One region of the Duganella sp. Leaf61 genome, then DNA from elsewhere that is predicted to be linked to it. Evidence: predicted binding sites of a transcription regulator. Region 1 holds the regulator's gene; each other region holds the start of a gene.
What was found. The regulator sigma-54, encoded in region 1, starts transcription at its own class of promoters, with help from an activator protein. The targets are predictions, from matches to a motif close to TGGCANGNAANCTGCTTT.
Positions count from the first base shown of each region.

Region 2: the regulator sigma-54 is predicted to act here: its motif matches at 1,590-1,607, upstream of ASF04_RS01425 (TorF family putative porin).
Region 3: the regulator sigma-54 is predicted to act here: its motif matches at 1,360-1,377, upstream of prpB (methylisocitrate lyase).

Region 1 is NZ_LMLM01000031.1:188,581-193,591, reverse strand. Features, by position in the region: gene ASF04_RS22670 (enoyl-CoA hydratase/isomerase family protein) at 1-334, opposite strand, end outside; gene ASF04_RS22665 (alginate lyase family protein) at 331-1,293, opposite strand; gene hpf (ribosome hibernation-promoting factor, HPF/YfiA family) at 1,356-1,715, opposite strand; gene ASF04_RS22655 (RNA polymerase factor sigma-54) at 1,791-3,266, opposite strand; gene lptB (LPS export ABC transporter ATP-binding protein) at 3,270-4,022, opposite strand; gene lptA (lipopolysaccharide transport periplasmic protein LptA) at 4,024-4,626, opposite strand; gene lptC (LPS export ABC transporter periplasmic protein LptC) at 4,636-5,011, opposite strand, start outside.
Region 2 is NZ_LMLM01000001.1:338,487-343,497, forward strand. Features, by position in the region: gene ASF04_RS01420 (methyl-accepting chemotaxis protein) at 1-717, opposite strand, end outside; gene ASF04_RS01425 (TorF family putative porin) at 739-1,539, opposite strand; gene ASF04_RS01430 (ABC transporter substrate-binding protein) at 1,738-2,661, shown strand; gene ASF04_RS01435 (S1/P1 nuclease) at 2,722-3,789, opposite strand; gene ASF04_RS01440 (phospholipase D-like domain-containing protein) at 3,798-5,011, opposite strand, start outside.
Region 3 is NZ_LMLM01000003.1:168,751-173,761, forward strand. Features, by position in the region: gene prpR (propionate catabolism operon regulatory protein PrpR) at 1-1,263, opposite strand, end outside; gene prpB (methylisocitrate lyase) at 1,416-2,312, shown strand; gene prpC (2-methylcitrate synthase) at 2,324-3,475, shown strand; gene acnD (Fe/S-dependent 2-methylisocitrate dehydratase AcnD) at 3,487-5,011, shown strand, end outside.

The DNA of each region.
Region 1 (5,011 bases):
CGTCCATCACCGCAATATACGGTTTCGGGTAATGGTGGACCAGGTGGTTGAGCGCGTATTCCTCGGTGAAGAAATCCTCGACCAGCGCACTGCCCTGCTGCGGCGTAGCGCGGCCCAGGTCGTGGAAGAAGCGGATGTCGCCACCGGCGCAAAACGCCTTGTCGCTGCTGCTGCGCACGACCACCGCCTGCACGGCGTCGTCGTCGCGCCAGGCCAGCAAGGTGTGCGTGATGGCGCGTACCATGTCGAGCGACAGCGAGTTGAGCGCGCGCGGACGATCGAGCGTGATGACGCCGGTGCCGTCACTGACGGCAGTTAATACATGTTCGCTCATGGCTGTCCTGTGGATTTGTTCGACGACGCTAAATGTTCCAGCGGGTTGGGCAAGGTTAAATCGCCGCCCAGGCGGGCCTGGAATTTTGCAGCGGCTGCCGGCGGGTGCCCCATGTGGCGCGCGTAGATCACGGCAAACGGCAGGTCGTTCACTTCTTCCTGCTTGAAGCCGGTGGCCTGCTGCATGGCCGCCGGATCGCGCGCAGCGGCCAGCGTAAACGTCACCAGCCGGTCCAGCGTCGACGACTGCAGGTTGAGGATGGACGCCATCATGGTCAGCGGCGCGGCAGCGAATGCGTGGTAGTGCAGTGCCTTGGCGCCGCGCGCCATCTCGGCCGGCAGCGCGCCGTCGGGTGCCACCTGGGCCATGGCGTTGTCGAACACGCCGTGGCCCCATGTTAATAAGCGCTGGTCGTGGGTGACGGCGCCGACGGCAGTCACGGCCAGCCCTTCCCAATAATAATGGTTGTTGCGCTTGCCCTTGCGGGTGTCGGCGTGGACCAGTGTGGCGTCGGCCAGCGTGGACAGCCACGCCTCGATCGCTTTCTTTTGCGCGGGCGTGGCAGCTGCCTGCACGCGCGCATAGCTGAGCGCCAGTCCGCCCAGGGTCCACTTGCGCACGAAATACGCCTGCTCGCTCGACATCTTGCCCAGCATGGCCTGCTGGCCAGCCCAGCTGTCCAGCCAGTTCAAGGCGCAGGCGGCGTCTTGCGGCTTGCCGTTGGCCTGGTAGCGGCTGGCGTTGCGGGCGACACCAGACAAGAATTGTTCAACCGGCTCGGTGCTGGCGATGTTTTTGGCGCGCCGCGCCGGGTCGATCACGGAATGGTTGGCGTCGTTGTAGTAGCTGTTGGCGTCGATGTCGATGACGGCGGCCGGCGCCGGCTGGCAGGGGGCGGCGACGGCGGGAGCAGCGGAGGCGGAAAGGAGAACGGTATAAACCAGATAAACAATTTTCATGTAGCTCCAAAAACAAGAAAGGGCGCTCGTTCAGCGCCCTTAGTTGGTGTGTCGCGCCGTTGTTAAAGGGCGGCGGCAGCTGGTTCGAAGTTATCCGGGAGATGCTTGATCGCATCGTGGCCGTGCTGTTGGACTTTGCCTTTGTACTTCATGACCTGGCGGTCCAGCTTGTCGATCAGGGTGTCGATCGCAGCGTACAGGTCTTGCGACAGGCTTTCCACGTAGACCGTTTTACCGGACAGGCGCAGATTGATTTCAGCCTTTTGGCGCTTGGTTTTCTCTTTAAGGTTATCTACGGTCAGAATGACAGCAATATCAATCACTTGATCAAAGTGCCGTGTCACGCGTTCGAGCTTGCTTTGCACGTATTCACGAATGGCGGCGGTCACTTCGAGATGATGTCCACTGATGGTGAGATTCATACACACTCCTAAAGATAAATGTCGCTGACGGTTAGTGCTTTACCCATTGTTGCTGAGTAAGCAGGAACCAGTGCACTACAAAGACTTGCGGAGACTGACTGGAGGGATTTTGAGGGCTTCGCGATATTTGGCAACAGTGCGTCGCGCAATCACCATGCCCTGTTCTCCCAGCATGTCCGCAATCTTACTGTCGGATAAAGGATTTTTAGGGTCTTCAGCTCCTGTCAGTTGCACGATCAGTGCCCGTATCGCCGTCGAACTGGCTTCACCTCCCGCTTCGGTGGCGACGTGGCTACCAAAAAAATATTTCAGCTCAAACATGCCGTGCGGAGTCAGCATGTATTTCTGAGTTGTTACCCGAGAAATGGTGCTCTCGTGTAAACCCAGTGTATCAGCAATTTCGCGAAGCACAAGGGGGCGCATGGCAACCGCGCCGTGCGAGAAAAAGTTCTTTTGTCGTTCTACTATCGCTTGTGCCACCCGCAGGATGGTGTCGAACCGCTGGCGCATATTCTTGATCAGCCACTTCGCCTCCTGCAGCTGCGCGCCCATGGCGCCCTCACCTTTGCCCTGCTTGAGCAGGTTGGCATACATGGCGTTCACACGCAGGCGCGGCATGACGTCGTTGTTCAGGCTGACCTGCCAGCCGGTGCGCGATTTTTTCACGATCACGTCCGGCACCACGTAATCGGAGACGTCGGATGCGAACGCCGCACCGGGGTGCGGATTGCACTGGCGGATCACGGTCTGCGCTTCGCGCAGGTCTTCGTCGTCGCACAGCAGCGCTTTTTTCAGCTTGTTGAAATCGCGCTGGGCAAACCAGGTCAGGTGCTTTTCGACGATGGCCACGGCCATCCGTCGCGTCACCATTGGAATGCCGGGCAAGCGCTTGATTTGCAGCGCCAGGCACTCGGCCGCATTGCGCGCCCCCACGCCGGCAGGGTCGAAACTTTGCAGCAGCGACAACGCCGTTTGCAGCTCGTCGAGTTCGACTTCCAGTTCCTCGGGCAGGCGCGCATGGATCTCGTCGAGCGCTTCTTCGAGGTAGCCGTTTTCGTCCAGCGCATCGATGATCAGTTCGACCAGCGCGCGGTCGCGCAGCTCGAGCACGGTCACCCGCATCTGCTCCATCAGGTGCTCGCGCAGGGTGCAGTGGTGCGCTTCGATTTGCGGACGCGCGTCTTCGTCGTCGGGCGCCTTGCTGCGGCCGGCGTCGCTCCAGTCCATGTCCGCTTCGGCGGTGGTACTTTCGGTATCGGCAGCAGGACCGTCGTAGGCGTCGGCCTCGCCGGCGGGCGCCGCTTCCTGCGGACCCGATTCGGACGGTGCTTCGCCGGACGGCGCCTGCTGGCTGATGGCGCCGTCGGACAACAGCCGCAGAGAATGGTCGAGCGGATCGTCGAGCCGCTCGAGCAAGGGATTGTCGGTCAGGAGTTGTTCGAGTTCCTGGTGCAGCTCCAGCGTGGAGAGCTGCAGCAAGCGGATCGATTGCTGCAGTTGGGGCGTCAGCGCGAGATGCTGCGAGGTCCGCAGTTGCAACGACTGTTTCATGGATTACATTCGGAAGTGTTCACCCAGGTAGACGCGGCGCACCGACTCGTCGGCGATGATGTCGTCCGGACGGCCCGACGCCAGCACCGAGCCCTGGTTGATGATATATGCGCGGTCGCAGATGCCCAGCGTCTCGCGCACATTGTGATCGGTAATGAGGACGCCGATTTGTCGCTCCTTGAGAAAGCGCACGATGCGCTGGATCTCGATCACGGCAATCGGGTCGACCCCGGCGAATGGTTCGTCGAGCAGCACGAAGCGCGGGTTGGTGGCCAGCGCACGGGCGATCTCCACCCGGCGGCGTTCGCCGCCGGAGAGCGAGAGCGCGGGGTTGTCGCGCAGCTTCTCGATTTGCAAATCGGCCAGCAGGGTATTGAGCCGTTCAGTAATGTCAGCCTTGGATAAAGGCTTGCCGTCCACTTTTTGAATTTCGAGGACAGCGCGAATATTTTCTTCCACCGTCAGCTTGCGGAACACCGACGCTTCCTGCGGCAGGTACGACAGGCCGAGCGAGGCGCGGCGGTGGATCGGCAGTGACGAGACGTCGACGCCGCCGATATCGATGGTGCCGGCGTCGGACGGTACCAGGCCGACGATCATGTAAAACGACGTGGTCTTGCCGGCGCCGTTGGGGCCGAGCAAACCCACCACTTCGCCGCAATCGACTTGCAGCGAGACGTCGTGCACGACCTGGCGCTTGCCATAGCTTTTTTGCAGGCCGCGAACGATCAGGGTGCTACCGCAACTAGGCTCCATGTCATTTCCCCGCAGGCTGGGTGGCAGGCACCGGCTGCGCCGGCGCGATCGGCGGGCGCTTGGACGACGGCTGGATCACCATGGTGCCGCGGCCGGCGCCCGGTTTGCTCTCGCCGCTGCTGCTGTTCTTGACCGCGAACACTTCGCGGCGGCTGTCGTAAGAGATGAACTCGCCATCGACCTGGCTGGTGACCTTGCCCGACTCGAGCTGCTTGATGCGGCCCTTGGAAATCAGCTTGACCAGCTCGGTCTTGTCGTCGTATTCGATGCGGTCGGCCTGGCCTTCCACCCATTTGTCGGTGTCGCCGTCAAGCTTCTGGCGAAACGTTGCCTGCACGCCGGGCGTGCCGGTGAGCACCACGAACTGGTAGCCCTCGGGATCTTGCGTGACCACCGCCTTGGGCGAGGTCATGCGGATGGTGCCGCGCGTGAGGATGACGTTGCCGGTGAAGGTCTTGATCTGCTTGACGTCGTCGGAGTCGGCCTGGTCGAACGACACTTCGATCGGCTTGTTGGAGTCGGCTTTTTCGGCGTGCGCCGGGATGGCCAGTGCTGCCAGCAGCAGTGCCGCCGACCAGAAGGTTTGCTTGGTGATTGCTCTCATAATCTTCCTTTAGCGTGCCGCATGCGGCGGCACGGTGATCTTGCCGCGTCCACCCAGTTGGGTTTGCAGCGTTGCATTGTTGGCGGTCATGCCCACGCCCGTGGCCACCGTCTTGCCCAGGTGCAGTTCGACCGGTGCGACGGTTTCCATCCGTTGTTCGTCCGGGAACACGGTGAGCGTGGACGTGGTCAGGCTCATGGCCTGGCTCTTGCCACTGGCCGGGCGCACCACGCTGACGTTGCCGTCGAGCTTGACGCGCGAGTTGTCCTGATCGACGCGGGCGGTGTCGCCGCGCACCGTCATCGGCGGATGCTCGGCCGACAAGGTGTTGATATAGGGCTTGATGATGTCGGACGCCTCTTCCGCCGGCAGGTGGGTGAGCTTG
Region 2 (5,011 bases), on a different contig from region 1:
GTACAGGCCACCGCTGGAGATCAGGCTCAGTTTCGCGCCTTCGATGGTCTTGAGTTCGGCAAGGATTTTCGCCAGCCGGGTGAGCATGAAGTCGGCGCTGGCCACGCCCTTGAACTGGCCGTCGATCATGATCGGCGCCACCAGCGATGCCATCAGCGTGGGCTTGCCGTCCACCGGATAGTTATACGGCTCGGTGAAAAACACCTTGCCGCTGCGCTTGGGGATGTCGTACCAGTCATTGGCGCCGGCAGCAGTGTCGAACACGATCGGCTCCACGTGCAGCGCGCCGCCGGCGCCGCGCGTCCAGTACGGCATGAAGCGCCCGGTGGCGTCGTACAGCGGCGCCTTGCCCGCGTACTCGGCATCCTTGCCGTCGAGGGCATTCGGTTCCCACGTGACTGCGGTACCGACGAGGTCTTCGGACCCGGTCAGCGTGGCTTTGACCAGCTCGTTGATCTGCTCGCGCGCCAGCGGCAGGTTGGCAGTGCGCGTGCCGCGCATGGCGCCGGCCAGGTTGACGATGGCCGCCAGGTTGGTGGCGATGCGCGCCTGCAGTACGCCCGACACCTCGCGGCTGGACGTGCGCGCCAGGTCCATCGCGGCCGCCTCCGCGCTGGCGCTGCTGCGGATGCCGGTGACGGTGGCGGTGATCGCCAGGCTGGCCACCACCAGCGCGGTGGCGGCGGCGCAGATCTTGCCGTTGAGGGAGAGGTTCATGGAAGGCCCGTGCAAAGAAAATCAAAAGGTGCGCAACAGCGCCACCACGAAAGTGCCCCTGGCCGGATCGGATGTCTCGATCACACCGCCGCCATTGGGCACACCCGTGGTGTAGCGGTCGTAGGCATCGGTCGCGCCATGGGCGCGGGTGTAGGCGGCCGACAGCGTCCAGCCGGGCACCAGCACCTTGGCCACACCCACGCGGTAGTCGCGCCAGTTCCACACGGCGTTGTTGGCCACCCGCCCTTGGCCCGCGTGCAGCTGCATGGTGTAGCCGTCGCCCAGGTCGAGGTTGGCGCCGAGGTCCAGGTAGCCGGTGCCGCGCGCGTTCTCGATGCCGAAGAATTCACGGCTGACGGTGTAGTTGTATTTGACGTAAGCCCAGCGGTACGTGAGCCCCAGCGCCACCTCGGTGTAGTCGTAGGTGGTGTCGGTGGCGGCGATATGCGCGCCCGGGTACTTGTACACGTACACGCCGGCGCTGTAGCCGGCGGCGCCATCGTTGCCGAGCTTTCCGGTATAGGTGCCGTACAGGTCCCACTCCACCGTGCCGTCTTCCACGTAGCGGTCGCTGATGGTGGACAGCCAGGTGCCGAAGGCGAAGCCGCCCGGTCCCGCGTAATCGACGCCGCCTTGCAGCGCGGGCTTGCCCCAGCCCTGGCGGAAACCGCGCGAGATGTATTGCGACGCGGCGGTGACGTTGGCACTCCAGGGCGAGGCTATGGTCTCCACCGCCTCCTGGCCGTGCGCTGGCGCGCACAGTGCCGCCGCAATCACCACGCCCATGGCCGGTATCGATCGGACAGCCGCATGCATTGTCATAGCACCTCCGCCTGCGCTCTCCTGCGAAGGCAGGAGTTCTGTCCCTAGCATAAGCAGTAGCCATGCTCGAAGTCAACACGCATAGCGCTGCGTGGGCCGATCCGTTGTAAAGACGACGAGGCGGTACGCGCCGGCAGCAAGTGCATTGGCAAGGGGCGCCGCCGCGTGGCACACTGCGGTTTTTTCCTGGCTCGCTCCATGCAGCACCCCGATCCTGAAGGCCGGCGCAATACCTGGAGGCTGCTGCTCGCTGCAGGCCTGCTGCTGTGCGGCGCCCCTGCCCGCGCCGTCGTGGCCGCACCGACAATATTGACGTATCCGCTCACCAGCGAAGGCGTGGACAGCCGCTACGACTACGAGTGGTCAGTGCTGCGCATGGCGCTGGAGAAGTCCGGCGCCCGCGCGGGCGAGTTCGATGTGCGGCGCTCGGCGGTAGCCATGTCGCCGCCGCGCGTGCTGCACGAAATGCGCGCGCAGCCGGGGAGGATCAATGTGTTCGTACGCGCCACGTCGGCCGAACTGGAACGGGAGTTTTTGCCGGTGCGCCTGCCCGTCGATCGCGGCCTGCTGGGCTATCGCCTGCTGCTGATACGCGCCTCAGATCAACCGCGCTATGCGCGCGTGCGCAGCGCGGCCGACCTGGCGTCCATGCGCGCTGGCCTGGGCCAGGGCTGGACCGACGTCGCCATCCTGCGTGCGGCCGGAATACCCGTGGTGGAAGGCAGCAGCTACACGGGATTGTTTTCCATGCTCGATGCCAACCGCTTCGATTTTTTCCTGCGCTCGATCGACGAGGCCTCGCGCGAGATCGATGAGCGCCATGACGACTATCCGCAGATGGCAGTCGAGCAAACGCTGCTCGTGCACTACCCGCTGCCGCGCTACTTTTTCCTGCGCCGCGACGCGCAAGGCCAGTTGCTGGCTGCGCGCATTGCGGCGGGGATGGAAACCATGATCCGCGACGGCTCGCTGGGCACCCTGTTCCAGCGCTACAAGGGCGACCTGATACGCAAGGCGCGCCTCGACCAGCGCCGCGTGATCCGCCTCGCCAATCCGCAACTGGGACCGGAGACGCCGCTGGCGCGGCACGAGTTGTGGTTCAATCCGCTGACGGGGAAATGAACGGGCACCCCGCCTGCGCGGCGTTTCGCCGGGGTGGGATGCCGGCGCAAACGCCGGCGCTTACGGCCAGATTGCTTTCAGCACCGCCGCCAGCTGGTAACCGCCCTGCGTGAGCTGCTGCCTGGCGATGGCCGAGCTGGGAACCGGGTAGTTGTCCGGCATCGCCAGCGCCCACACGTTATAACTCTCGCCCGTGCTTTTGCTGGTCTGCTTGGTCGCCGCACCCACCGTCACGTCGGCGTAGGCCACCTTGGAAATCGCCAGCGACTGGTCTGCCCATTGATACGGCCAGGTAGCCAGGTCGCCCTTGGCCGACACCACCGTCGGGTTGCCGGCGATGACCAGCTTGGCGAACTGCTCCGTCGTGCGTGCGCCGATGCGGCGGAACGCGTAGTTGACCACCGTGGTGTCCCAGTACGAATGGAACGGGCGCGTGGTCTGCGGTGCGCGGGCGGGTGCCCCCGCAGGCTTGATCTCGTCCACCGGCGCGGCCGGAATGAGCTTGTCGCTGGTGGCGGTGAGCTTGACGTCGTCGAGCAGCAGGTTGTTGCCGCCGCGCGCGTCGAACACTTCGCCGGCGTCCAGCTGCGCCTGGGCGGGCACCACGAACTTGCCGTCGCTGGAAACGAAACCGGCGCCCACGTGCAGCGGCTGGGCGATGTCGCCGGCCAGGTGGGTGAGGATCAGCAATGCCTGGCGCGGCGTGAAGTTGTGCGGGTTGGTCGTTGCATCGGCCTTGCCCTGCAGGACCGCGATGCACTGCTTGGCCGTCTGCACGATATCGTCTTCCGCCGTGCCCACGCCGTGGTCGTGGTAGCTCGGCAGCTGGAACGGCACGTCGGTGTAGTGGTATTCGCTGTGCTTGGGATTGGCCGCCACGTACGAGGTCATCTCGGCGCTTTGCGGACCGCAGTACGTGCCCTTCACGCAGTCGGCCCAGGTGGAGATTTTTTCCAGGCTCTCGCCCGGCAGCAGCAGCGCCTGCACGTGCTGCTGCGCATTGCTGCCCTTGAGCAGCTGGTCGGCGATCGCGCCCACCGCGCGGTGGCCGTCGTTGCCCCAGGCCTGTACGTTGAACGAGGCAAAGGCGCCGGACAGCGCCAGGATCAATGGGAGCTGCTTTTTCATAAATTGCTTCATTCTGCTTTACCCTTGACCGGTTTCGGATACTGCTTGTTGATGTTGAGCGGCTGCGCATACGGCGACGTCCAGATCTGCTCTTGCGTGGCGGCCAGGCGCTCGGCCATTTTCTCGTTGCGCATCACCACCTCGAAATTGCGCGACAGGTCCATGTAGCCACCGGCCCAGTTGCTGGTGCCCACCCAGGCGACCTGGTTGTCGATCACCATGGTCTTGCTGTGGATGACGCGCGCGAACGGAATGAAGCCACTCGACGACATCGGCAGGGTCACCACGCGGATCTCGACGTTGGGCAGTACCGCCAGGCTTTTCAGGTACGCCTGTGCCGGCATTTCCAGGTTCCAGTTCGAGACCATCAGCTTGACCTTCACGCCGCGGTTGGCGGCGGCACGGACGGCGTTGTCGATCACCGCGTAGTAAGGACGGGTGCCGTTGGGACCATAGCTGACCGGCGCGTAGTCGAGCAGCTGCACCCGCACTTCGGTCTTGGCTTCGGCCAGCAGCGCAGGCAGACCGCTTTCGGAGTCGCCGATACCACGGGTGTTGTACTGGTTGGGGCTGGCCAGCAGGTAGGCGTCCTGGCGGTAGTCGGCAGCCACCACTTTCTTGTTCACCTCGGGCACCTTGCCGCCCTTGGCCAGCAGGCCCTGGGCGCGCCAGTCCTGGTTGAACACGGCCAGCACCTCGCCGACGATTTTCGCATCGGTGATGCGCAGTCCCGTTTCGTGGATATGCTCGAACGCGCGCCAGTCGAAATTCTGGCTGCCGATAAAGGCCTCTTTACCATCGACCACCAGGTACTTGGCGTGGATGATGCCGTTGCCGGTCAGCTTGGAAAAATCGAGGATGCGCAGCTCCAGGTTCGGAATCGCTTTCAGGCGTTCCAGCGTGGCCGGCTCGGAGAGACCCACGCCCTTCTGGTCGATCAGGAAGCGGATCTTGACGCCGCGCTGGCCGGCGGCCGCCAGGCGTTCCACCACTTTCTCGAATGCGCTGCCAGGCTTGGTGACGGCGTAGAACTGGCCGATCACGATGTCCTTCTTGGCGTTGTCGAACATCTCGCTCCACACCGTGACCGGGTCGCGCAGGTCGGGATTGCGCAGCACTGTTTCGGCCGGCGAGGTTTGCACCAGCTCGAAGCCGGGGATGGAAAACTCGGCGCGCGCAGCGCCGGTGGCAGCCAGCAGCGCTGGCACGAGGACGGACAGTA
Region 3 (5,011 bases), on a different contig from region 1:
GAGCGACCATTCGGCCAGCGCCGCCACGTCGCCGGGCCGCGCGCGCAGCGGCGGCAGCGCCAGGCGCAGCACTGCCAGCCGGTAGAACAGGTCGGCGCGGAAGCGGCCATCGCGCACGCGCTGCTCGAGGTCGCAGTGAGTGGCGCTGATGATGCGCACGGCAACGGCGATGGGCCGCGTGCCGCCCACCCGCACCACCTGCCGTTCTTCCAGCACCCGCAGCAGGCGGGTTTGCAGCGTCAGCGGCATCTCGCCGATCTCGTCGAGGAACAGGGTGCCGTGGTTGGCCGCCTCGAACAGCCCGGCGTGGCCGCCCCGGCGCGCGCCGGTAAACGCACCGTCTTCGTGGCCGAACAGTTCCGATTCGAGCAGCGACTCGGCGATGGCGCCGCAGTTCACCGCCACGAACGGCCGGTTCTGGCCCAGGCTGCGCGGTCCTTCGTTGTGAATCGCCTGCGCTGCCAGTTCCTTGCCGCTGCCGGTTTCGCCGGAGATCAATACCGTGGCCGGCGATTTCGCATACAGCACCACCGACTGGCGCACTGCTTCCATGGCGGCCGATTCGCCGCGCAAATCGGTGATGCCGTGGCGGGCGCGCAGCGTGTCGATCGCGCCGCCCGTGGTGGCGCCGCGTGCGCGGCCCCGGCCCCGGTCCATTTCAAGCTGGGTCAGGCGCGCCAGCTCCAGCGCATCGTCGAACGCATGGCGCACCGATGCCGCCGAATACACGAACACGCCCGTCAGCCCCGCCTCTTCGGCCAGGTCGGTGATGCGGCCGGCGCCGACGATTGCCTTGATGCCGGCCGCTTTTAAATCGTTGACCTGGTCGCGCGCGTCTTCCTCGGTCACGTACGTGCGCTGTGCCACGTCGATGTCGAAGGTGGTGGTGAATTCGGCCAGCTCCTGCAGCCGCTCCTGGTAAGTGACGATGCCCACGTGCGGGGACACGCGCCGCGCCCGTGCCAGCGCCTGCATCACGTCGAAGCCGCTGAAGCGGGCCACGACCACCGGCACCGACAGTCGGCTTCTCAGGTAGGCGGCGTTGGAGCCGGCCGCGATGACAGCGTCGCAGCGCTCGGTGGCCAGGCGCGCGCGGATATGGCGCACGGCGTCGTCGAAGCCGAGGTGGATTTGTTCGATGGTGGCGCGGTTGTCGTATTCGAGCGTGATGTGGCGGAACACGTCGGACAGGCGCGAGACGGAAACGGTCCAGAGAACGGGTTTGTCGTCAGGATCGAGCGGCAGGGAAGGAGGTAGGCGCATGTTTCAATTGTAGTGCAGTTGTTTCGATGTTTCAAAATGAAACAATTTTGCAACATATAAAATCAGCAAGTGATTGATTTTAAAGGAGGTAGCGGGTGGCACGGCGCTTGCAAAGTAACGCCTAACTTCACCGCAACATTGAAAGGTCACCCATGAGTTATTCCGCAGGCGCCGCATTCCGCCAGGCCGTCCAAGAAGAATCGCCGTTGCAGGTCGTCGGCGCCATCAACGCCAATCACGCCTTGCTGGCCAAGCGCGCCGGTTTCCGCGCCATCTATCTGTCGGGCGGCGGCGTGGCGGCCGGCTCGCTCGGCTTGCCCGACCTGGGCATCTCGAGCCTGGATGACGTGCTTACCGACATCCGCCGCATCACCGACGTGTGCGACCTGCCACTGCTGGTCGATGCCGATACCGGTTTCGGCGCCTCGGCGTTCAATGTCGCGCGCACGGTCAAGACCATGATCAAGGCCGGCGCCGCCGCCATGCATATCGAAGACCAGGTGGGCGCCAAGCGCTGCGGCCACCGCCCCGGCAAGGAAATCGTCTCGCAGCAGGAGATGGTCGATCGCGTCAGCGCCGCTGTCGATGCGCGCACCGACGACCAGTTCGTGATCATGGCCCGCACCGACGCGCTGGCGGTCGAAGGACTGGACGCGGCGATCGCGCGCGCTGTGGCATGCGTGGAGGCGGGCGCCGACATGATCTTCCCGGAAGCGATGATCAGCCTCGAGATGTACAAGCAGTTCGCTGCCGCCGTAAAGGTACCGGTGCTGGCCAACATCACCGAATTCGGTTCCACGCCGCTGTTCACGGTGGACGAGCTGCGCGACGCCGACGTGGGCCTGGTGCTCTATCCGCTGTCCGCGTTCCGCGCCATGAACAAGGCGGCTGAAAATGTGTATGGCGCGATCCGCCGCGACGGCACCCAGCAAAATGTGCTCGATACCATGCAGACGCGCGCCGAGCTGTATGAACGGATCAATTACCATAGCTTCGAGCAGAAGCTCGATGCCTTGTTTGCAGCTCAAAATGCGGCCCAGAAAAAATAACGGAGACCACCATGACCGACACCACCACCACCTTCAAACCGAAAAAATCCGTAGCCCTGTCCGGCGTGGCGGCCGGGAATACCGCGCTGTGCTCCGTCGGCAAGACCGGCAATGACCTGCACTACCGTGGTTACGACATCCTCGACCTGGCCACCACCAGCGAGTTCGAGGAAATCGCCTACCTGCTGGTGCACGGCAAGTTGCCCAACGACGGCGAGCTGCGCGGCTACAAGGCCAAACTGCGCTCGCTGCGCGGCCTGCCGCAGGCCGTCAAGTCCGCGCTGGAAGCCTTGCCGGCCGCCGCCCACCCGATGGACGTGATGCGCACCGGCGCCTCGGTGCTCGGCTGCGTGCTGCCGGAAAAGGACGACCACAATGTGCCCGGCGCGCGCGACATCGCCGACCGCCTGATGGCGTCGTTCGGCTCGATGCTGCTGTACTGGTACCACTACAGCCATAACGGCAAGCGCATCGACGTGGAAACCGACGACGATTCGATCGGCGGCCACTTCCTGCACCTGCTGCACGGTTTCAAGCCGCCCGCGAGCTGGGTGCGCGCCATGCACACGTCGCTGATCCTGTACGCCGAACACGAATTCAACGCGTCCACCTTTACCGGCCGCGTGATCGCGGGTACGGGTTCGGACATGCACTCGGCGATCACCGGCGCCATCGGCGCACTGCGCGGTCCCAAGCACGGCGGCGCCAACGAGTTCGCGTTCGAGATCCAGAAGCGCTACGAAAACGCCGACGAAGCGGAAGCCGACATCCGCAACCGCGTGGCCAACAAGGAAGTGGTGATCGGCTTCGGCCACCCTGTGTACACGATTTCCGATCCGCGCAACGTGGTCATCAAGGAGGTGGCGCGCCAACTGTCGCAGGACGGCGGCTCGATGAAAATGTTCGACATTGCCGAGCGGCTCGAAACCGTGATGTGGGACGTGAAAAAAATGTTCCCGAACCTGGACTGGTTCTCGGCCGTGTCGTACCACATGATGGGCGTGCCCACCGCGATGTTCACGCCGCTGTTCGTCATTTCGCGCACGTCCGGCTGGGCCGCGCACGTGATCGAGCAGCGCATCGACAACAAGATCATTCGCCCCAGCGCCAACTACGTCGGCCCGGAAGACCTGCAATTCGTACCGATCAAGGACCGTTCGTAATGACTACGCCAATGAACACGCAATACCGCAAACCGCTGCCCGGCACCACGCTCGACTACTTCGACGCGCGCGCTGCCGTCGATGCGATCGAACCGGGCGCCTGGGCCGGGTTGCCTTATACCTCGCGCGTGCTGGCTGAAAACCTGGTGCGCCGCTGCGATCCCGCCACGCTCGATGCCTCGCTGTCGCAACTGATCGAACGCCGGCGCGATCTCGACTTCCCGTGGTTCCCGGCGCGCGTGGTCTGCCACGACATCCTCGGTCAGACCGCGCTGGTGGACCTGGCCGGCCTGCGCGACGCCATTGCCCTGCAGGGCGGCGATCCGGCGCTGGTCAACCCGGTGGTACCCACCCAGCTGGTGGTGGACCATTCGCTGGCGGTGGAGTGCGGCGGCTTCGATCCCGATGCCTTTACCAAGAACCGCGCCATCGAGGACCGCCGCAACGAGGACCGGTTCGACTTCATCGACTGGACCAAGAAGGCATTCAAGAATGTCGATGTGATCCCGCCCGGTAACGGCATCCTGCACCAGATCAACCTCGAACGCATGTCGCCGGTGATCCAGGCGCAGGACGGCGTGGCCTTTCCCGATACCCTGGTCGGCACCGACTCGCACACGCCGATGGTCGATGCGCTGGGCGTGATCGCCATCGGCGTGGGTGGCCTGGAAGCGGAAAGCGTGATGCTGGGCCGCGCCTCGTGGATGCGCCTGCCCGACATCATCGGCGTGGAACTGACCGGCAAACCGGGACCCGGCATTACCGCCACCGACACCGTGCTGGCGCTGACCGAATTCCTGCGCCAGCAAAAAGTGGTGTCGTCGTACCTGGAGTTCTACGGCGAAGGGGCTGCCCACCTCACGCTCGGCGACCGCGCCACCATCTCCAACATGGCGCCCGAATATGGTTCGACCGCCGCCATGTTCTACATCGACGAGCAGACCATCAAGTACCTGCGCCTGACCGGTCGCGACGAGGAAACCGTCAAGCTGGTGGAAACCTATGCGAAAGAGGCCGGCCTGTGGGCCGACGCGCTGGCCACCGCGCGATACGAGCGCGTACTGACGTTCGACCTGTCGTCGGTGGTGCGCAATATCGCCGGACCATCGAACCCGCACAGCCGCGTGCCGACGTCGGAACTTGCAGCACGCGGCATCAGCGGCGTGGTGGAAAACGAACCGGGCCTGATGCCCGATGGCGCCTGTATCATCGCGGCCATTACCAGCTGCACCAACACCAACAACCCGCGCAACATGATTGCCGCCGGCCTGCTGGCCCGCAATGCCAACGCGCGCGGCCTGACGCGCAAACCATGGGTCAAGTCCTCGCTGGCGCCCGGTTCCAAGACCGTCACGTTGTACCTGGAAGCAGCGGGCCTGATGCCCGAGCTGGAACGACTGGGCTTTGGCGTGGTGGCCTACGCCTGCACGTCGTGCAATGGCATGTCCGGCGCGCTCGATCCCGTAATCCAGCAGGAAGTCATCGCGCGCGATTTGTATGCCACCGCGGTCCTGTCGGGTAACCGCAATTTCGATG